Regions from separate parts of the Rhodococcus sp. NPDC055112 genome, predicted to be linked through region 2. Evidence: riboswitches for the same ligand, from Rfam matches in the RefSeq annotation. Region 2 holds a riboswitch; the other holds the start of a gene.
What was found. A riboswitch is a leader RNA that binds a small molecule or an ion and turns the genes downstream of it on or off. The one in region 2 is predicted to bind magnesium.
Positions count from the first base shown of each region.

Region 1: linked by a shared signal. The riboswitch ahead of mgtA (magnesium-translocating P-type ATPase) and the one ahead of ACWFRB_RS17130 (MgtC/SapB family protein) in region 2 are both predicted to bind magnesium.

Region 1 is NZ_JBSGTR010000001.1:109,327-120,363, forward strand. Features, by position in the region: gene ACWFRB_RS00495 (MFS transporter) at 1-957, opposite strand, end outside; gene ACWFRB_RS00500 (hypothetical protein) at 1,057-1,941, opposite strand; M-box (ykoK) riboswitch at 2,621-2,794, opposite strand; M-box (ykoK) riboswitch at 3,041-3,214, shown strand; gene mgtA (magnesium-translocating P-type ATPase) at 3,645-6,260, shown strand; gene ACWFRB_RS00510 (MspA family porin) at 6,341-7,009, shown strand; gene ACWFRB_RS00515 (MspA family porin) at 7,069-7,746, shown strand; gene ACWFRB_RS00520 (AIM24 family protein) at 7,916-8,584, shown strand; gene ACWFRB_RS00525 (DoxX family protein) at 8,637-8,984, opposite strand; gene ACWFRB_RS00530 (formylglycine-generating enzyme family protein) at 9,096-9,731, shown strand; gene ACWFRB_RS00535 (PaaI family thioesterase) at 9,882-10,556, opposite strand; gene ACWFRB_RS00540 (TetR/AcrR family transcriptional regulator) at 10,604-11,037, opposite strand, start outside.
Region 2 is NZ_JBSGTR010000038.1:42,073-53,109, forward strand. Features, by position in the region: gene panB (3-methyl-2-oxobutanoate hydroxymethyltransferase) at 1-834, opposite strand, end outside; gene ACWFRB_RS17105 (DUF559 domain-containing protein) at 1,018-1,893, opposite strand; gene ACWFRB_RS17110 (alpha/beta hydrolase) at 2,032-3,606, shown strand; gene glnA (type I glutamate--ammonia ligase) at 3,662-5,002, shown strand; gene ACWFRB_RS17120 (bifunctional [glutamine synthetase] adenylyltransferase/[glutamine synthetase]-adenylyl-L-tyrosine phosphorylase) at 5,009-8,023, shown strand; gene ACWFRB_RS17125 (serine hydrolase domain-containing protein) at 8,034-9,137, opposite strand; M-box (ykoK) riboswitch at 9,308-9,482, shown strand; gene ACWFRB_RS17130 (MgtC/SapB family protein) at 9,796-10,557, shown strand; gene ACWFRB_RS17135 (hypothetical protein) at 10,721-11,037, shown strand, end outside.

The DNA.
Region 1 (11,037 bases), on a different contig from region 2:
CGCGATCGCTGCACCCCAGCGCCAGTCGCCGGCATCGGCGGCCGACAGGGCGACGGCTGCTCCGAGTCCGCCGATCAGGGTGGCGGCACCGGCCAGCATCACGGGTCGGGCGCCGAGCCGGTCGAGGAACCGCGGCAGGGACAACGCGATGAGCATCGTGCCGAACCCATTGGCGGCCAAAAGCATTGCTACTCCCGACTGGGTGCCGCCGAGCGTGTCACGGACGTAGTTGACGGTGTTGACCATGATCACCGAACCCGCGGCGGCGACCACCAGGTTCAGGCCGAGTAGACCGCGTAGCCGTGGCGTGGCGGCGAAGATCCGCATGCCCACCGCGATCCGTTCCCGGAACGTGTCCGCGGTGGCGGACCGGGCCTCCGGGATGCGGGTCGCGATCACCAGGACTGCTGATACCACGAATCCGATTGCGGTGCCGACGAACAGCCAGTGGAAGTTGATGAGGGTCAGGACCGCCGCGGCCAGCATCGGGCTCAGCAGGGTCTCCATCGTGGCGGCGAGCTGCGCGGCCGACAGCGCTCGGGTGTATTCGCGCTCGTCCGGCAGGATGTCGGGGATGATCGCCTGGTAGGTGGGCGTGTACGCGGCCGAGGCGGTTTGCAGCACCGCGATCAGCACGTAGATCTGCCAGATCTGGTCGATGAACGGCAGTGCCAGCACCAGGGCGGCGCGAATCAGGTTGAGCCCGACCAGGAAGAGCCGGCGAGGGAAGCGGTGGGCATAGGCGGCGACGATCGGCGCGACCGTGACGTACACGAGCATCTTGAGGGTCAGCGTGGTCCCCAGCACGGCGGCCGCGTCCGCACCGGCGAGCTCATAGGCGAGCAGTCCCAGTGCGACGGTGGTCAAGCCGGTACCGAAGAGGGCCGACACCTGGGCGGTGAACAGTCGCAGGTAGTCGCGGTTGGTGAACAGAGATGTGATCAACGGCTTTCGCATCGCGAACACTTTCTTCGAGTACGTGAAATGGGCAGGGGTGGGTCACGGGTTCGTCGACAACCGCAGGTGCACATGGGTCCTCCTTCGGGGATCGTGCTCTCAGTGTTGGTGGGCGGTGGCCGCGAGGGTGAACGCCGCGGTGCGGACGGTGTCTCCGTGCTTGAAGTCGAGGAATAGTCGGTACGTCCCGGGGCCGGGTACCGCGGTGTGGAAGGTGACGTCGGGTCCGGGAGCCGTGACGCCGTCGCCGGGTTCGCCGTTCGGGTGAACGTGGATGTAGGCCAGGTCGCCGGCTCGGAGCACCACCAGGTGGCCAAAGGCGGCCAGATAGGGCTGCAGATCGGTGACCGGACGGCCGTCCTTGCGCACGGTGAGCGTCAGCAGTTCGCCGTCTCCGGGAGCGAGATCTCCGTCGAGGATCACCTCGTAGCCGTCGACGACCGCGGTGCGCGTCTCGCTCGGCGTCGGTCGCGGATCGTAGGCGCCAGGGACGGCGAGATCCGCGCCAAGGGTGATCGTTCGCCCGAGCAGTGTGGGCGCGATGTCGGTGAACACGCGGTAGGACCCCGCCTCCGGCAGGTTCAGTCGAACCGACCACGTGCCGTCGGCCGCAAGTTCGGGGTGCACGTGCCAGAACCCGGTCAGCTCGCGCTGCACCACGATCAGATGCAGGTCCCGGTCGTGGATCGGGGTGTAGTCGGTGACCGGTCGGCCGTCCGGGCCGAGGATGCGGAACCGGAAGTCGACGTCGCCCCTGCCGACGATGGTCTCGGCGAGGTCGAGTGTGTATCCGTCCTGCGTGATCTGGAGACCTCCCGGCGCGCCCGCACCGTGGGCGTGATGGTCGGCCGGAGTGTGGTGTGCGTGGGCGGTGTGGTCGGGCTCACCGTGGCCGGCGTGCGCCGCGGCCGCCGGATGCCCGTGGTGGTGGGCGGTGTGATCGGCGTGCGCAGCCCGGCGGTCTCCATGCGTGTCGGTGCTCATGTCTCGGCCTCTCGTCGTTGGTGTTCTCGTCGACCAAGCTAGTACCCCCGGGGGGTATGTGCAAGGCAGCGAAACGTGGGGCGGGTCACATTGTGTTTCGGCTCCGCCCCGCGAGGGGGCGGAGCCGAACAACGAGCAACATCGGAGGGCTGGGGCCCCGCCTGGTGTCACCAGCGCCGAGCCCCGCTCGAGTGGGGATGGCCTCCCATCGAGGCGGTGATCACTGCCACCGGTGTTTGTGAGGCATACAGGTTGGCGCGTTCCTGTGGGGTCAGGTTGCGTCGCCCCCACAGCCGGTTGGCCGCGCGTCGGAATGCAGGGAGCATCGCGGACTGGCGCGCCGTCGAAAAAGGTTGCGTGATAACAAAAGCCATGGTCTTCTCCTGTCGGAGGGAAACCGGTCCCATGGCAAGGTGAAGCGTGCCTGCCTGATTGGCGCCACGCCGGAGCTCGATCGAGTCAACGGAAGTGCTGTCGACGACGAGGCCGGGTGGGCTACTGCAACGTCAGGCCGCAGAATGCTGACGCCGTGCCGGGGCCGGTTCGGAACGAAATGAAAGTCCTAGACGGATACGGACTATCGCTGGTACTCACTGCGTTCCTCACCTCCTCGCAGACAGGACGCACGCGGGCGTCGATTCGCACACGGGGAGGGCGCCGGGACGGCAATTGTCCCGGTCGGGCACCCCTCTCGTCAGAGCTTCGGCACTGCACGACGTGTCCCGATACGATCGAGAAGCCACTTTGGATAGACCCTTAATCCGGGAATACCTGTCCTAACCTTGGGCGTCTGTCGACGTCGTCAGATCAGTGGCCTGTGTTCATGCAGGAGCCTCGCCTAGCGAGGTGCTTACGCCGACCATGGTGCCGACACCCGCGATATATGTCAACCCGCAGGGGCGATGGCACACCAAGATCATTCCGACTTCCGAAAAGATTGCTGCGAAGCATATTTCGCCGCTGAAGAGACTGAATATGCAGTTGCACAACATTTTAGGAGTATCTTGGTTGCCGTCGGCGTGCGCTGGTGCACGGCGGAGATCGGCGATCCGTGGCATGCAGGTTGACATCAGCCGCCCCGCAATGATTGCCTGTCGGCGCAGCACCTCGTTAGGTGAGGCGTCTGCACGAACACAGGCCACTGATCTCACGACGTCGAGAGACGCCCAAGGTCAGGACAGGTCTCCCCGGCTTAAGGGGTGACCCAAAGTGGCTTCCCGCAGTGGTGTGGGACACGTCGTGCAGTGCCAAAACTCGTACGTGGGGGTGTCGAATTCGGCAGGGCGACTCGTTCGTGTCGGTATTCACAAGCGGCCGCATCGCGACCTCGATCCTGCCCTTCTGTGCTGTGGACACACCATCGCGGAGCTTCGTCCCCACTGGACGTGCCCGTATCCGAACCCGGGAGGTGACCACCGTGGACGAACCGCCGAGTCGATATCCGGCCTCGCCCGGATTCCTCACCGCCGGTGTCCATCGCGCCCGCTAGTCGCGGACATCGCCGGACCTCCACGCGCGGCCTCTCGCCGCGATCATTCTCGCGACAGTCGTAGTCGCAGAGCTTATTTCGTCGTGCCCGAACGCTAGCGAGTTCGTGCGCGACCGAGAGATCTGTCATGTCAGAAACCAGTGTCTTCTCACCCCCGAGGAGCCCGGGCAAGACTGCCAATCGAAACAGTCAAGCGGTACTCCCCGACCGTCAGATGGCGGCGCTCGCCGGGATCATCCGCCTGCGCTATCCGGGCGTGTACGCCGAACTGCACACCACTCCAAAGGGATTGAGATCGGACCAGATCGACCCGCTACGCCGCAGGCATGGCAGCAACGAGGTCCGCCACGACCGGCCGGCGCCGGCAATAGTGCAGTTCCTGGCCACCTTCAAGAATCCGTTCATCCTGATCCTGCTGTTCATCGGCGTGATCATGTACATCACCGAGGTCTATCTGGCCGACCCCGAAGAGGGTCCCGACTACATGGGGATCAGCACGGTCGGCGTGATGGTCCTGATCAGTGTGTCGTTGCGGTTCTGGCAGGAGTACCGGTCGGGGCGGGCCTCTGAGGCGCTCAAGGCGATGGTGAGCACCACGGTCTCCACCACCCGCCAGATTGGCGACACGGTGGTGACCGCCGAGATCCCCATCGAGCAGTTGGTGCCAGGGGACATCGTCCAGCTCGCGGCCGGCGACATGATTCCCGCGGACATGCGAGTCGTGCGCGCCAAGGACCTGCAGGTCAACCAGGCGATGCTCACCGGCGAGTCGATGTCCGCAGAGAAGACGGGCGATCCGGTTGCCCGCCTCGAGCCCGATCGGATCCTCGAGGCGGGGAACCTCGCGTTCATGGGCACCTCGGTGGTGTCCGGCTCGGGGACCGCGGTCGTGGTCCATACCGGGGACGACACCTACTTCGGCGCGATGACCGAGGGGCTGGGCACTGGCCGCCCCGAGACCAGCTTCGACATCGGGGTGAAGAAGGTCAGTTTCCTGTTGATCCGCTTCATGGTCGTCATGGTGCCTGCGGTCTTCATCATCAACGGACTCACCAAGGACTGGAGCCAGGCGCTGCTGTTCGGTGTCGCGACCGCGGTCGGGTTGACGCCGGAGATGCTTCCGCTGATCGTCACCGCCAATCTTGCCAAGGGTGCGTTGTACATGTCCCGGCACAAGGTGATCATCAAGCAGCTCAATGCTATTCAGAACTTTGGTGCGATGGACGTGCTGTGCACGGACAAGACGGGAACTCTCACCGAGGACCGAATCGTGCTGGAGGAGCACCTGGACACGGCCGGCAGGCTCAGTGTCGACACGCTGCGTCTGGCCACCATGAACTCGGTGTTCCAGACCGGGCTGCGCAACCTCCTCGACGGCGCCGTCATCGAGGCCGCGGGCCCCGACCTGGTCGAGAGGATCCGCCGCGAGCACGGCCTGGTCGACGAGATCCCGTTCGACTTCGCCCGCCGACGGATGTCCGTGATCGTCAACGACGGCGCCGACGACCTGATCATCACCAAGGGTGCAGTAGAAGAGGTGCTCGCCGTGTGCACCTCGGTCGAGGTGAACGGCGCAACCCACGAGCTGACGCCGGGCCTGCGCTCGGCCCTCGACCGCCTCGTCGCCGAGCAGAACGGGCTCGGCAAGCGGGTCCTGGCACTCGCCACTCGACGCATGCCCACCGCCTCGGCCGGTGAGAGGGGCGAGTACTCGACTGCGGACGAGTCCGAGATGACGGTCGTCGGCTTCCTGACGTTCCTCGACCCGCCGAAGGAATCGGCCGCCGCAGCGATCGAAGCGCTTCGAGCCCACGGGACCGCGGTCAAGGTGATCACCGGCGACAACGAGCTGGTCGCCGAAACCGTCTGCGGGAAGGTCGGTCTGGACGTCGGGACCATCATCACCGGTGCGGAGATCGACCGCTTGGACGATGACGACCTCGACGCGATCGTCGGAGAGACCACGATCTTCGCGAAGACCAACCCGCTCCAGAAGGCCCGGATCGTGGACGCGCTCAAGCGGAACGGGCACACCGTCGGATTCCTCGGTGACGGGGTCAACGACGCACCGGCCCTGCGGACGGCGGACGTCGGGATCTCGGTGGACACCGCCGCCGACATCGCCCGCGAGTCGGCCGACATCATCCTGCTCGAGAAGGACCTCGGTGTCCTCGAGCGCGGTGTGGTCGAGGGGCGCCGCACCTTCGGCAACATCCTCAAGTACATCAAGATGACCGCGAGCTCGAACTTCGGCAACATGTTCTCGGTCCTCGTCGCGAGCGCACTGCTTCCGTTCATCCCGATGATCCCGGCCGTGCTGCTGGTGCAGAACCTCGTCTACGACATGGCGATGCTGACGATCCCGTGGGACAAGGTGGACCGCGAGTTCGTCGAGAAGCCGCGCAAGTGGGAGACCCGCAGCCTCACCCGGTTCATGGTCTTCATCGGACCCATCAGCTCGATCTTCGACATCACCACGTTCGCACTGATGTGGTTCGTCTTCGCCGCGAACACCCCCGAGCAGGCCGCGCTGTTCCAGTCCGGTTGGTTCATCGAATCCATCATCTCGCAGACGCTGATCGTGCACATCATCAGGACGGGACGCATTCCGTTCATCCAGTCCAGGGCGTCCCTGCCGGTCTTGATCTCGACCGGGCTGGTCTGCGTCTTCGGATTGGTGTTCCCGTTCATCGGATGGGGTCAGGCACTGGGCCTCGTTCCGCTGCCGTGGTCGTACTTCCCGTGGCTGATTCTGACGCTCACCGCGTACTGCGTTCTCACTCAGGGGGTCAAGATCTGGTTCATCCGCCGCTTCGGTGGCTGGCTGTGAACCACAACGGTGGTCGTGTCAGCACGGCGCCGGCAAGTGTCCAATCAATCTCCGTTCTTCGGAATCTCAAAAGGAAATCCATGAACTCGAACAACTTTCGTATGCGCCGCATCGCCCGCCTAGCCGGCATCGGCGCCACCGCGGCCGTCGCGATCGGCCTGATGTCGACCGGTGCGGCACACGCCGACACCTTCGTGCCGCTGCCGGACGGGCAGAAGGCCGGGCCGGGAGCGGTGATCACCCGGACCGAGGAGAGTGCCCTGATCTCCCCGTCGCTGGCCGCCAACGCCGCCGGCCGCACCGCCTGGGTCTCGGGCACGGTCACCGCCGATGTCACCGGCGCCTCGCAGGACGGCGAGGCGGGTCCCTCGAACGGTGCGACCAACGAGAAGGGCACCAACAACTCCTCCACGCACGGGGTCTCGCGGATCAGCACCGGCTACATCGTCGGCTGCCAGGTCGACATCAACGGCCTCGGCGGCTCCATCGGAGCCGGCCTTGACCTGTCGGGCCCCTCGGTCTCCGGCTCGCTGACGGTCCCGGTCTCCGCAGGCCAGGTCAAGTTCGTGAACGTGGCGGGCAAGGACATCACTGGCAACGGAACCTACTCGGTGCAGTACCAGGACACCCAGCTCGAGATCCAGAACTGCGGCGGCTACGCCCAGGCCCGTTCCTACACCGTGGTCGAGATCGTCGGCAACGACTACTCCAAGACCACCCTGTACGGCCAGCCCTTCAGCATCGGGTAGGGGCGCCTACGGCACGGCCCAGACACAACTCTGAAATATCAACCCGTAAAGAGGAATTCATGATGCACATCAAGACCGGCCCGCGTCGCGGACTGCGTATCGCCACCACCGGAGCGGTCGCCGCCGTTGCACTGGGCTTCTGCTCCGTCGGTGCCGCAAATGCCGACACCGTCGTACCGCTCCCAGGCGGCACGATCACCAAGACCCTCGCGGACGGCACCGTGGTGACCGTCACGATGACCGACGAGTCCGCGACGGTGTCGCCGTCGATGGGGGCGACCCCCCTGCATCGGAACGCGTGGGTCTCCGGCTCGGCGAAGGTCGAGATCTCCGGCGGTTCAGGCGCCGAGGGCGGCGCCATCGAGCCCGGCTACATCGTCGGTTGCCAGCTCACCCTCGGCGGCGAGACCTCGGCGGAAGGCGGCATCGGCGCCGAGTGGAAGGGCGACGCCGAGCCTTCCGCCGGTGGCGCGGGCAACGTCTCCATCGGTCCCGGCGAGGCCGCGAGCTTCCCGATCCTCGACCTCGAGTCCGCCGACGACTTCGGTGGCGAGTCCCACTCCGGCGAGCACTCCTTCGAAGGCGCCACCGGCAGCGTCACCTGGGCCGACTCCACCATGGGCGTCGAGGGCTGCGCCGGCTACGCGCAGGCCCGCTCCTACGTCAACGTCACCGTCGACACCGAGAACGTCACGAGCACCGTCACCCTCTGGGGCCAGCCCTTCAGCATCGGCTGACGCAAGCGGCGGGTTCCGGACACGACCCCGGGCGGGAGGGCGATGCGCCCTTCCCCCGGGGTCGTGCGGCCAATCAAACAGTAAGTGTTCCAAGGATTCTGGAGCGCAGTGGGTTGTCGCGAAGAGTTGGCCCGCCCGGACGGATTCGTATTCGGCTAGCATCGGGATCATGCGTAGCGACCTGATGAAGAACGCGGAACGTAGTGGTGAGCCAGGGACTTTCGTACTCCAGAACTCCCGGATGCTCAAGGTGGACCTGGCCGGAACCGGTGGGCACTTCCTTGCCCGCCAGGGGTCCATGGTCGCCTACCAGGGTGATGTCGACTTCGCCTATCAGGGCAGCGGCGGCCTCGGCAAACTGTTCAAGAAGGCACTCACCGGCGAGGGCATGTCGCTGATGAAGGTGTCCGGCAGCGGCGATGTCTTCCTCGCCCGCGACGCCGACGAGATCTTCCTGCTCGAACTCGAGGACGAGTCGGTGACCGTCAACGGGACGAATGTCCTCGCCTTCGAGAGCTCGCTGAGCTGGGACATCAATCGGGTAGAGGGTGCGTCGATGCTCAGCGGCGGGCTGTTCAACACCACCTTCAGCGGGCGCGGTGTGCTCGCGATCAACGTCTACGGCACCCCCGTGGTGCTGAACGTGGACACCCCCACCTTTGTCGACATGCAGAGCGCGGTGGTGTGGTCGACCGGGCTGCAGTCGACCATCCGTAAGACCGCGAAGATGTCCGCCGCGATCGGACGCGGCTCGGGTGAGGCGTACCAGTTGTGTCTCACCGGTAACGGATTCGTCGTCGTCCAGGCGTCCGAGGGTCACCCCATCCCGCAGCACTGACCCTGACCTCCCGGTCGGCCGTGGCCCCGCGGTACCGACCGGGAGATGGTGCTCAGGCCGCGTATCCCAGCCCCGCGGCGACGAGCACCGGCGCCAGGTACAGCAGCGGGAACGGGATGTGCGCGTAGGAGCGTGCCCGGATCACGGCGATGACCGCCCCCGCGAAGTACAGGAACAGACCGATCGTGGCCAGCACCCCGATCGCAGGCACGAACAGGCCGATCAGCAGCCCCGCGGCCCCGGCGGCCTTGGCGGCACCGAGCCACGGCCACCACGACCGGGGGATGCCGTAGTCGGTCAGGGCCTCCACGACCCATCCGGCGCGGAAGAAGACGGCAGCGGCCGAGTAGCCGACCCACGCTGCGGCCAGGACGGTGACGATGACATAGGCGGTGTTCATCGGTTTGGTCTCCTCATCGGGTTCGAATGGACTCACCACCATGACGGCCGCCACGCCGAGAATGTGACAGCGCGCGATGAACGAATTTCCAGGAGTCGACCGGCCATGAAGATGATCACCGTCCCCGCGGGGGACGTCACCCTCTCGGATCGGCGAACCAGCCGCAGCTGGCGTGTCGATGTCGGGGCCTTCGAGATCGCCGCCACTTCCGTGACCCAGGGCGAATACGCAGAGATCGCCGGTGAGTGGCCCGGGGCGATCCGGGGTGCGCGCCTGCCGGTCGAGGGGGTGTCGTGGTGGGACGCGATCGCGTTCTGCAACAACATGTCCGAGCAAACCGGTCTTGTCGCCGCCTACCGCGTTGTCGGTGACGACGTCACCTGGGACACGACAGCCGACGGGTACCGGCTGCCGACCGAGGCCGAGTGGGAACGCGCATGCCGGGCCGGGACGACCGGTCCGCGGCACGGACCCCTCGACGAGATCGCCTGGTATCGAGAGAATTCCGACGGCGGGCCGCACGAAGTGGGCGGGAAGCAGCCGAACGCGTTGGGACTGTACGACACCCTGGGCAACGTCTGGGAATGGTGCTGGGACCTCTACGACCCCGAGGTGTACGGCACGTATCGGGTGCTGCGCGGAGGTGGCTGGTTCGACGAGCACTGGAGTTGCCGGGCATCGGCCCGACGGCGCAGCCACCCGACCTACCGGATCGACGATGTCGGGTTCCGCGTCGCCCGCGGATGATCCGGCGGCCGCGTGCCTGGGCGATGCGCCTCGCGATAGTCCTGCGGTGGGTTCGCGGCGGCTCTCGGCAACCAGTTCACCATCTGGCGGTAGGGCCACCCCCTCGGGTAACGGGACCGGGCCGGAAGATCCTCGACGGGAACTACCGACTCACGCCTGCCCGGGCTTGAGCACGATGAACAGGCCGTGTGCCTCGGCGCAGAGCCGGTCGCCGTCGTGCAGGGTGGCGCGCACGAAGACCTTGCGGCCTTCCTGGCGTTCGGCCCAGGCACGGACCTTCAGCTCGGTGTTGAGCGGCGTGACGGATCTGTAGTCCACGGTGAGGGAGGCAGTTCGGGTGATCGAACCGGCGTGCATCGCGGCGGCCATGCCGAGTAGGTCGTCGAATCCGACGGCCACCTGGCCGCCGTGCGCGGCGTTGTTGCCGCCGAGATGGTAGTTGCGGAAGGTGAGACGGGCGTCGACACCACTGGAGTCGGCGTGGTCGATCATGAAGGGCGGGAGCGTGATGTTCCCGCGGGCGGGCAGGTCGAACCGGGTCCAGGTCGGCGTGGACCACTCGTTCACGACGGCCGCGTCCAACTTGTCGTTGAGCTGCTTGAGGATGCCGATCGCGTCCAACGCCAGCTCATCGGTGGGGCTGGCCAGCCGTGCGCGGTCCATCAGCCCGCGCACCTGCTCGATGAGTTCGCCGTAGTGCGGCCCGCCCCTGGTGATGTCGGCGCCGCGTTCCTCGCGCGCGTTGATCAGCTCGGACATCGGCCGGAACCCGCCCTCGTGATGCTCTTGATCGGGTAGCGAGCCGCCGACCTGCTGTTCGTTCATGAGAACACGTTATCGGTTGCAGGCGGAATGCCCGCCCAGCGGGTGTGTCAGCACCGGTACGAGGTCAACAGCGTGCGTGCCGTCGCTGCCAGGTCGGCGTCGAGCCAATCGGGCAGCTCGGCGGCGTGGGCGTGGCGGCGCAGCGCGGCGTACGGGAGGTCGACGACGGCGCGGCTGACGGCGTCGATCTCCCGGTCGCCGTCCGCGCCGAGGAGGTCGCGGGCCAGGCGCCGCAGGTGCTCGAACAACGGCGCGTTCATCCGGTCGAGGCGACTGCGGAACTCCGCGTCGGGGCCGCCGTCGAGCAGATCGCTCGGACGCAGGTTGAGCAGAAGCTTTGCATCATCGGGCAATTCGCGAGCGAACCGCACGGTAGCCACCGCCATCGAGACACCCGCCTCGACCGGGTCCGGGTCGCCGGCGACACCCATGACACGCTCTTGGAAGCGGGCAAGCGCGCGCAACCACGCCTCGGTGAGGA
Region 2 (11,037 bases):
CTCCGCGGGGAAGGTGCCGGACCGGACCTCGGCGGCGTAGGCGGCCGCCGCGCCGCGCAGATCGTCGCCGACCGCGGCGAACTTCTTGACGAACTTGGCGGTCTTGCCGCTGGTGTACCCGGCCATGTCCTGCCAGACCAGCACCTGCGCATCGCATTCGGCGCCCGCACCGATGCCGACGGTCGGGATCGTCAGCTTCCTGGTGACCTGCCCGGCGATCTCGGCGGGCACCATCTCCATGACCACGGAGAACGCGCCCGCCTCCTGCACGGCGATGGCGTCGGCGACGAGCTGCTCGGCTCCGTCGCCGCGGCCCTGCACGCGGAAGCCGCCGAGGGTGTTCACGGACTGCGGGGTGAACCCGATGTGTGCCATCACCGGGATGCCCGCGGCGGTGATCGCGGCGATCTGCGGGGCGACGCGCTCGCCGCCCTCGAGCTTGACCGCGTGCGCCTGGCCCTCCTTCATGAACCGGGTGGCGGTGGCCAGCGCCTGTTCGGGGGAGGACTCGTAGCTGCCGAACGGCAGGTCGGCGACGACGAGGGCGTTCGGGGCGCCGCGGACCACGCCGCGGACCAGCGGGATCAGCTCGTCGATGGTGATCGGCACCGTCGTGTCGTAGCCGTAGACGACGTTCGCGGCGGAGTCGCCGACGAGGAGTACCGGGATGCCGGCCTCCTCGAAGAGCCGCGCGGTCGAGTAGTCGTAGGCGGTGAGCATCGCCCAGCGCTCACCCTCGGCCTTCATGGTCTGCAGGTGATGGGTGCGGATCTTGGTTCGCTTGGCGGCCGGCTGAGCGGGCGCGGAACCATAGGGCGCAGTGTTATCGGACATCAGTGTCCCTTTCGTGCCTCGAGGCCCAGTGCGGGTCCCCGGGTTGTGGGTGATGACGTAGCTCAGTCTGCCACCGGCCGACCACCCCGAGAACAGGCGGTGACGTGCAATTGGTCACACCGGTAGTGGGTGGTCTTGGGAAGGATCTGCCCCGCATTCCGGGGCTGATCCTTCCCAAATCGGTCAGGACCGGCTTTCGAGTGCCGCGACGATCTGGTCCAGGACGGAATCCGGGTCATGCCGCAGCTGGTGCCAAGTGAAGCGGAGCACGTGCCAGCCGGCGTTGACCAGGATGTTCTGGCGCCGGGCGTCGTTGTTGAACCGGGCCACGTCACGGTGCCAGGCCCACCCGTCCACCTCGATCGCGACTCGGTTGCGCACGAACGCCACGTCGATCTCATATCCACAGCTGGTGACGTAGGCACTCCAGTCGGTCAGTTCCGATCTCCGCAGCAACCGCAGCAGCATGCGCTCGGCCTCCGACGCGCCACCCTCGCCTGCTGAGCGGAGCAGGCGGGCGGCGGCGGCGGTGCCGTACCGTCCGCTGTTCCTCTCGTGCACGGCCTCCAGGACCGGGAGCGTCGTGTGACGCTGCAGCGCTCGGTCCATCAACACTGATCCGTCCCGGAGTTCGACGGCAGCCTCGAGGACGGTGAGTGGGAGTTCGGTGACGCGCAGGCCGCGGACCGTGCCGATATCGGTCCAGTGCAGGTCGCGCCGCCGGATACGGATCCGGTCCCGGTTCTTGACTGCACGGGCGCGGGGAACCGTGACGAGGTCGTCGGCGGGAGGCCGGTCGGTGAGGCCGAGCCACCAGGCCGCGCTCGTACTGCTCGCCACGGCGTCCGGCCCGGCCGCGAACACCGACGCTCGCAGCCGTGCGGCCCGAGTCAGCTGCCGGTCGGACCGTAGGTAGATGCCCCGGTGCAGACGCCGCCACTGACCGGTGCTCACCCGGCGGTCGACGGCGGTCGTGCTCATGCCCGCCGACCGCGCCTGATCCAGGGTGATGACGCCGTCCTGATTTGCCATCAGGGCGTGCACGGCGATCGGTGTCATGTCGTCTTGGACGTCGGTCGGACCGCCTCAGGTTCCAACGAGCACGACCTTTGGCAGGATCTGCCCCGGAATTCGGGGTCGATCCTGCCGAAGTTGCGCGGACCTGCCCTGTTCGCTGCCCGTGGCACCATCGATGGCATGCCGATGTCGCGCCGAGTCCCAGTCGTACTGGCCGTGGGAGCGCTCGTCGCTGCCATGGCCGCCGGATGCGGGAGCGTGGTCGACGGGGCCGCCCAAAGCGAGGCGGCAGGCAGGCAAGCGGGCGACTTCGGTCCGGGTGCGGGCGCGGTCCCGGCGGGCCTGGAGGCGTTCTACACGCAGACCCCGCAGTGGGAGTCCTGCGAGCGCTACAGCACCGACGGGATGCCGCTGGCCAGCAGCCTCGAATGTGCCGAGATCACCGTGCCGGTGGACTACGCGGACCCGAAGGGGGGCACCGCGAAGGTCGCGATCTCCCGGAGCCAGGCGACCGGCCAGAAGGTCGGGTCCCTCCTGGTCAACCCCGGCGGCCCCGGCGCCTCCGGCTTGGCGATGGCGACCGACGGCGCGGGCACCGCGTTGGGCGAACGGTTCGACATGATCGGGTTCGACCCGCGCGGGATCGGCGCGTCGACACCGCAGGTTCGCTGCCTGACGCCGGCGGAGACCGACGCGCAGCGCGCTGATCCCGGCGTGGACATGAGCCAGGAGGGGATCGCCAGGATCGAGGCGAAGAACGCCGACTACGCGCGCAAGTGCGCCGAGCGGACCGGTGCCGAGTTCCTCGAGCACGTCGGCACCCGTGAGGTGGTCCGGGACATGGACGTGATCCGTTCGGTGCTCGGCGACAAGAAGCTGAGCTACCTCGGGTACTCCTACGGCACCCGGCTCGGCTCGAGCTACGCCGAGACGTTCCCCGCGAACGTGCGCGCGATGGTGCTCGACGGCGCGCTGGACCCGAACCAGGACCAGGTCCAGGAGGTGGTGCTGCAGGCGGCGGGCTTCCAGGAGGCGTTCGACGCGTTCGCTGCGGACTGCGCGCAGTCGGACGACTGCCCGCTCGGCACCGACCCCGCCCGGTTCAGCGCGCGGTTCAAGGAGCTGGTCGATCCACTGGTCGACAAGCCGGCGGACACCACCGACCCCAGGGGCCTCGGCTACCGGGACGCGATCACAGGGGTCCAGCAGGCGCTGTACTCGCAGAACCTGTGGGGGATGCTCCGTGGCGGGCTCAGCTCGCTGGCCGACGGCCACGGCGACACCCTCCTGCAGCTGGCCGACACGTACGAGGGTCGCCAGGAGGACGGCAGCTACAGCAACATCGAGGACGTGTTCAACGCGGTTCGGTGCGTCGACGACCCGCCGGTCACCGACAGGGCGGAGGCAGGCGCGGCGGATACCGAGTTCCGGCGGGCCGCGCCGTTCCTCGACGACGGTCGCGGCACGGGCAATGCCCCGCTGGACACCTGCGCCTTCTGGCCGGTGCCCAGCTCCGGGAGCCCGCACACGATCGATGCCCCCGGTCTGCCGCACCTCGTGGTGATCTCGACGACCGAGGATCCCGCCACGCCGTACCAGGCGGGCGTGGAGCTGGCCAAGCAGCTCGGGGCCTCCCTGATCACGTACAGGGGGACCCAGCACACCGTCGCGATGAGCGGCGTCTCCTGCGTCGATGACCCCGTCGTCGAGTACCTCACCGAGCTGACCGAACCCCAGCCCGACCTCACGTGTTAGTAACCGATTTCACGATGTAACACAGATTTAACGGACTTTGCCTACTCTCGCGGACATGGATCGCCAAAAGGAATTCGTGCTCCGCACCCTCGAAGAGCGCGACATCCGTTTTGTACGACTGTGGTTCACCGATGTGCTCGGCTACCTGAAGTCGGTGGCGATCGCCCCGGCCGAACTCGAGGGTGCCTTCAGTGAGGGCATCGGGTTCGACGGTTCGGCCATCGAGGGCTTCTCGCGGGTTTCGGAGGCGGACACCGTCGCCAAGCCGGACCCGTCGACCTTCCAGATCCTGCCGTGGGCGCACAAGGACGGCGCGCAGCACTCCGCGCGCATGTTCTGCGACATCGCGATGCCGGACGGGACCCCGTCCTGGGCCGACCCGCGGCACGTGTTGCGCCGACAGCTCAGCAAGGCGAGCGACCTCGGGTTCAGCTGCTACGTGCACCCCGAGATCGAGTTCTTCCTGCTCGAGAACGGCCCCGCCGACGGCACCCCGCCGGTGCCCGCGGACAGTGGCGGCTATTTCGACCAGGCCGTGCACGACTCCGCGCCGAACTTCCGCAGGCACGCCATCGACGCGCTCGAGTCGATGGGCATCTCCGTCGAGTTCAGCCACCACGAGGCCGCGCCCGGGCAGCAGGAGATCGACCTGCGCTACGCCGACGCGCTGTCGATGGCCGACAACGTGATGACCTTCCGCTACATCGTGAAGGAGGTCGCGATCAACGAGGGCGTGCGCGCGACCTTCATGCCGAAGCCGTTCAGCGATCAGGCCGGGTCGGCGATGCACACCCACATGAGCCTGTTCGAGGGCGAGAACAACGCCTTCCACAACCCGGACGACCCGATGCAGCTCTCGGACACCGGTAAGGCGTTCATCGCAGGCATCCTCGAACACGCCAACGAGATCAGCGCAGTGACGAACCAGTGGGTGAACTCCTACAAGCGGCTGATCCACGGCGGCGAGGCCCCGACCGCCGCGTCCTGGGGTCCGTCGAACCGCTCGGCCCTCATCCGGGTGCCGATGTACACGCCGAACAAGGCCTCCTCGCGTCGTGTCGAGATCCGCAGCCCAGACTCGGCCTGCAACCCCTATCTCACCTTCGCGGTGCTGCTGGCCGCCGGACTCCGTGGCATCGAGAAGGGCTACGAGCTGCCGCCCGAGGCCGAGGACGACGTCTGGTCGCTGACCTCCGCGGAGCGCAGGGCGATGGGCTACAAGGAGCTGCCGAGCAGCCTCGACACCGCGCTGCGCGAGATGGAGCGCTCTGAACTGGTGGCCGAGGCACTCGGCGAGCATGTGTTCGATTTCTTCCTGCGCAACAAGCGGCGCGAGTGGGAGGAGTATCGCAGCCAGGTGACCCCGTTCGAGATCAAGACCTACCTGGGTCTGTAAGCACCAATGGTCAAGCCGCCTACCGCCCGTTCCACCATCCCCAGCGTCGGCCGTCTCGGCCTCGTCGAGCCGACCGCGGGGGCCGAGCTCGCCCACCTCGACTGGGCCAACCCGGAGAGTCTGGAGCTGCTCTGGGCGCTCTCGCGCGCCGCGAACGCCGACCTTGCCCTGCGCACCCTGGTCCGCGTCAAGGACGGGCTCGGTGACGGTTGGGCCGAGCTGGATGCCGAACTCCGCACCGATACTGCCTTGCGGGGCAGGCTGTTCGGATTGATCGGCGCGTCGAGCGCGTTCGGTGACCACCTCGTCGCGGACCCGTCCGGGTGGAAGCTGCTGGCGGGGGAGTCCCAGCTGCCGAGCCGGGACGAGCTCACCGACGAGCTGCTGGCCAGTGTGCAGGCCACCCAGGACGACAGCGCGTCCGAGACCAATCTCGTGTACCGGGCGGGGATCACCGGCCCGGCCGCGATCGCCGCGCTGCGCAAGACATACCGCGACCAGCTGATGGTGCTGGCGGCCTCCGACCTCGCGGCCACCGTGGAGAACGAGCCGGTGTTGCCGTATCAGACGGTCGGCCGCCAGCTCTCCGACATGGCCGATGCCGCCCTCACGGGCGCGCTCGCGGTCGCGGTCGCCGAGATCTACCCCGACGGGCCGTGCCCGGCCCGCCTCGCCGTGATCGCGATGGGCAAATGCGGTGCGCGCGAACTGAACTACGTCAGCGACGTCGACGTGGTGTTCGTCGCGGAGCCCTCGGACGCGTCCACCAGCAGGCTCGCGGGCGAGCTGATGCGGGTGGGGTCTGCCGCCTTCTTCGAGGTGGATGCGGCGCTGCGACCGGAGGGCAAGCGCGGCGAGCTGGTGCGCACGCTCGACTCGCACATCGCGTACTACAAGCGTTGGGCCAAGACCTGGGAGTTCCAGGCGCTGCTCAAGGCGCGACCGGCGACCGGTGACCTCGAGCTCGGCGAGCGGTACGTCGACGCGCTGAGCCCGATGGTGTGGATGGCCTCCGAGCGCGAGGACTTCGTCGTCGACCTGCAGGCCATGCGCCGCCGGGTCGAGGAGATGGTGCCGCCGGAGCTGCGCGAGCGGGAGATCAAGCTCGGCCGCGGCAGTCTGCGCGACGTCGAGTTCGCGGTGCAGCTGTTGCAGCTGGTGCACGGGCGTGCGGACGAGTCGCTGCACGTGAAGAGCACCGTCGACGCGCTGACCGCGCTGGCGGCAGGCGGCTACGTCGGGCGCGACGACGCCGCGAATCTCGCTGCGTCGTATGAATTCCTGCGGTTGATCGAGCACCGGCTGCAGCTGCAGAAGCTCAAGCGCACGCACACGCTGCCGCCCGCGGACGACGAGGAGGCGCTGCGCTGGCTCGCTCGCGCGGCGCACATGCGTCCGGACGGCCAGCGGGACGCGCTCGGCGTGCTCAACGCCGAGGTCAAGCGCAACGCGCACCGGATCCGTCGCCTGCACGCCAAGCTCTTCTACCGGCCGCTGTTGGAATCGGTTGCCCGGCTGGACAAGGACGCGATCCGGTTGAGCCCGGACGCGGCGACGCGTCAGCTCGCCGCGCTCGGCTACACCGCGCCCGAGAATGCCCTCGGTCACCTGAAGGCGCTGACCGGCGGCGCGTCGCGGAAGGGGCGGATCCAGGCCCTGCTGCTGCCGACCTTGCTCGAATGGCTCAGCGACACACCAGATCCCGACGCCGGACTGCTCGCATACCGCAGACTGTCCGAGGCGATGCTCGAACAGGACTGGTTCCTGCGGGTGCTGCGCGACGAGGGTGCGGTGGCCCAGCGCCTGATGATCGTGCTCGGATCGTCCGCGTACATCCCGGACCTGCTGATCAAGGCGCCGGACGTGCTGCGGTTGTTCGCCGACGGACCGACCGGACCCCGACTGCTCGACATCGACCCGGACGAGGTCGCCCGCGGGATCCTGTCCTCCTCCGCGCGTTACGACGATCCGGTGCGTGCGGTCAACGCCGCTCGCTCGCTGCGCAGGCACGAGCTGGCGCGGGTGGCGTCGGCCGACGTGCTGGGGATGTTGGACGTCCCGCAGGTGTGCCGCGCCCTGTCCTCGGTGTGGGCGGCCGTGCTCGGGGCCGCGCTGGACGCGGTGATCCGTGCCAGCGAGGCCGAACTGGGTGGTCCTGCGCCCGCGTCGTTCGCGGTGATCGGAATGGGCAGGCTCGGCGGTGGCGAACTCGGCTACGGCTCGGACGCGGACGTCCTGTTCGTCTGCGAACCCAAGCCCGGCGAGGACGAGGTCCGGGCGGTCAAGTGGGCCAACAGCATCGCGGATCGGGTGCAGAAGCTGCTCGGCGCGCCGAGCACGGACCCGCCGCTCGAGGTGGACACCGGCCTGCGCCCCGAGGGCCGCAACGGTCCACTGGTGCGGACGTTGGCGTCGTACGAGGCGTACTACCGACAGTGGGCGCAGGCCTGGGAGATCCAGGCGCTGCTGCGCGCGCACACCGCCGCGGGGGACCCGGACCTGGCTCTGCGGTTCCTGCACATGATCGACCAGACCCGGTACCCGGAGGGCGGGGTCTCCGAACAGGCGGTCCGCGAGATCCGGCGGATCAAGGCCAGGGTCGACTCCGAGCGGTTGCCGCGCGGCGCCGACCCGGCCACCCACACCAAGCTCGGACGCGGCGGCCTGGCCGACGTGGAGTGGACGGTGCAGCTGATCCAGCTCCGGCACGCCCACGACGTGCCCGCGCTGCACAACACCTCGACCCTCCAGACGCTGGACGCGATCGGCGCGGCGGAACTGATGAGCGAGACGGACATCGAGCTGCTGCGCGAGGCCTGGCTCACGGCGACCAAGGCCCGCAACGCCCTGGTCCTGGTGCGCGGCAAGCCCACCGACCAGCTGCCGGGACCGGGCCGGGTGCTGTCCGCGGTCGCGCAGGTCGCCGGCTGGAACTCCGGCGACGCCGGGGAGTTCCTGGACAACTACCTGCGCGTCACGCGCCGGGCGAAGGCCGTGGTGGAGCACACCTTCGGCGCCTGATCGAGGTCCCTCACGGGCACAGCGCGTGCGAGAGCAGGGCCTCGCTGTCGGTCTGCCGGGTCGGGATCTGGGTGAGGGTGATGGTCACCGCCCGGCCCTCGGCGCTCGCACCGGACAGGGTGTAGTAGCCGGGGATCCCGCCGGTGTGGCCGACGTACCTGACCCCGCACGGCAGGTCGGTTGATCCGACGCCGAGGCCGTAACCCATGCCCTCGGCCTCGTCGGTGGCGGGTAGTGCCTTCGTCATCTCGTCCAGCTGCGCACGGGGGACCACCTTCCCGTCCAGCAGCGCGAGCCAGAACCTGTTGATGTCGCGGCCGGTGGAGACCAGGGCACCCGCCGACCAGGGGACCGAGGGTTCGATCATCGAGACGTCGGTCATGACGCCGCCGACGTCCTGGTATCCGGAGGGGTGCGGGCCCCGGATCGCGCGCTCGCCGGGTCCGGGAAGGTAGGTGTCCTCGAGGCCCTGGGGACCGAGGATGCGGGTGGTGAGCTCGTCGGTGTAACTGTGCCGGGTCACCGCCTCGATCAGCATGCCGAGAACGATGTAGTTGGTGTTGGTGTAGACGAATCGGGATCCCGGCGGAAACTGTGCCGGTTTCGCCATCGCGATCGCCACCGCCTGGGCCGGGGTCGTCGTGCGGTTCTCCATCGCGGCGACCAGCTCGTCCGCCCCCGGCTCGCCCGCGAACTCGGGCAGCCCGCTGCGGTGCTGCATGAGCTGCCGGACCGTGATCGCCGTGCCCTCCCCGCCCGCGCCCGCGACCACGCCGGGCAGGTAGCCGTCGACGGCGCGGTCGAGCTCGACCTTTCCCTCCGCCACGAGTTGCATGACGATCGCGGACGTGAAGGTCTTGGTGATGCTGCCCACTCGGACCCGACTGTCGTCGGCGATCAAGGCGCCGGTCGTGCGGTCGGCGACGCCGCTCGTCAGGACCGTGGTGGTGCTGCCCGCGCTCACTGTCGTCACGGCGCCGACGACCCCAGCGCTCGTCAGTCCGTCGAGGTCCTTCTGCAGGGTGCGGGTGCGCTCGAAATCCGCACAGCCGCTGAGCAGTAGGGCGATCGCGGCGATGGCGGCGACGGTGAGCGCCGGCTTCTGTGGTCGCATGGCGATGACCGTACGGACGGGGCCGATCGGTGTCATCGGGGTTGCCCCTGATCTGTGCCCTGATATTCGGTCGGGGAGTGGCCTCGGCGACCTGATCGGTGTCGGCCTCGGCGTCGCGCGGCGGCGTGGGCGGGTTGCCCCTCCCGAACATCGCGCCTACGGTGGAAAACGCAGCACCTCGTTAGGCGAGGCTCCTGCACGAACACAGGCCACTGATCTGACGACGTCGAGAGACGCCCAAGGTTAGGACAGATCTCCCCGGATTAAGGGGTGATCCGAAGTGGCTTCCCTGAGGTGATCGGGGATACGTCGTGCAGTGCCAAAGCCCTTACGTGGAGGTGTCAGTCGACGGAATCCATATCGCTGTAAGTGGATTCGGCGCCGTGTGCTCGCAGGTTCCACCGCGACGGTGCCCATCCGTTCGCAGCAGCCAGACATACGAGGAGGTGACCACCGTGGACGACCCGCCCAGTGGAGTTTTGACGCAACATGATTCGGCCGACGGTGGTCGCTCAGGCGACTAGTCCCGCCCACCTCGGTCCTTCCCCTCGCGACCTCGGGTCGCGTTCGAGCCCGCGACATTCGATGTTTCGGAGCAACCCTGTGCTGCGCGCCGACCCTGTCGGAGCCGATCCGGCACATGGAACCAGGAGTGACGATGGATACGACGGTGATCATCCTGCGCGTAGCGCTCGGCCTCACGCTGGGCGCTGCGGTCGGCATCGAGCGACAGTGGCGGTCCCGGCTGGCCGGGCTCCGGACCAACGCACTGGTCAGTCTGGGGGCCACGCTCTTCGTGATCCTGGGCGCCTACAGCTTCGACGGTCCGGGCGCGGACCCGACCCGCGTTGCCGCACAGATCGTTTCGGGCATCGGGTTCCTCGGGGCCGGCGTGATCATGAAGCAGGGCGCCTCGATCACGGGATTGAACACGGCTGCGACGTTGTGGGCGACGGCGGCGATCGGTGCGCTGGCGGGCGGCGGGATGTACTGGGCCGCGGTGATCGGCACCGTGGCGATCATGACGGCGAACACGCTGCTGCGTCCGCTCGGCCGGTTGATGGACCACCAACCGGCCACCAAGGGGCGCGAGTTGCCGCCTGCGGAATACGTCTTCGAGGTGACGTGCCGTGACGACGCCGAGGCCCACGTGCGCGGCCTCGCCGTGCAGTCGGTCTCGCGCCCGGAGTTCCGGCTGCGATCGGTGCGCTCCTTCGACCTGCCGGAGACCGGCGAGGTGACGGTGCTGGCGGAGCTGTCCGCCGACGAGCGGGACGACCGGCTGCTCGAGAGCGCGGTCAGCAGACTCAGCATGGAGCCACTGGTGACGCACGTGCGTTGGACGGTGGAGACCGACTCTCGCTGCGCTCGACCCGCCGCCGAGTGTGCAGCTGCAGGCGCCCGCTCTCGGCCGACGTGACGGTGGGTGCACACTCGGCGCGACGCCGCTGGTACTCGGACGATTGTCCATATGTCGGCGCCTGCCGGAGCCCGGGGAATTGCGGCGTTTCGCGCACCCACTGCCGCGACCGGAAGTTACAGTCAGTCCTGGCTCGTCCTTCGTCTGCAAGGTGAGGATCGACATGAAACTGATGACCCGAACGTCAGTATCGGCCCTGTTCGCCGCGGCACTGATCGCCGGAGCGGGAACTGCACACGCCAGCCCGATCTCCCCGGACGAGGGCCAGTCGCGACCGGTGGTCCCGGGGGTGCACCTGGTCGACCAGAAACAGGCGGCGCTGGAGAACATGCTCAACGAGCTCAATCTCGGTTGGGCCAACGGCGGTGCGGCAGGAACGGCGATCGGCGCGGCCATCGGGCTCGGCGTCGGATGTCTCTCGATGTTCCCTGGCAGCCTCGCCGGTTGCATGATCGGGTTGCCGACCGGTGCCGTCACCGG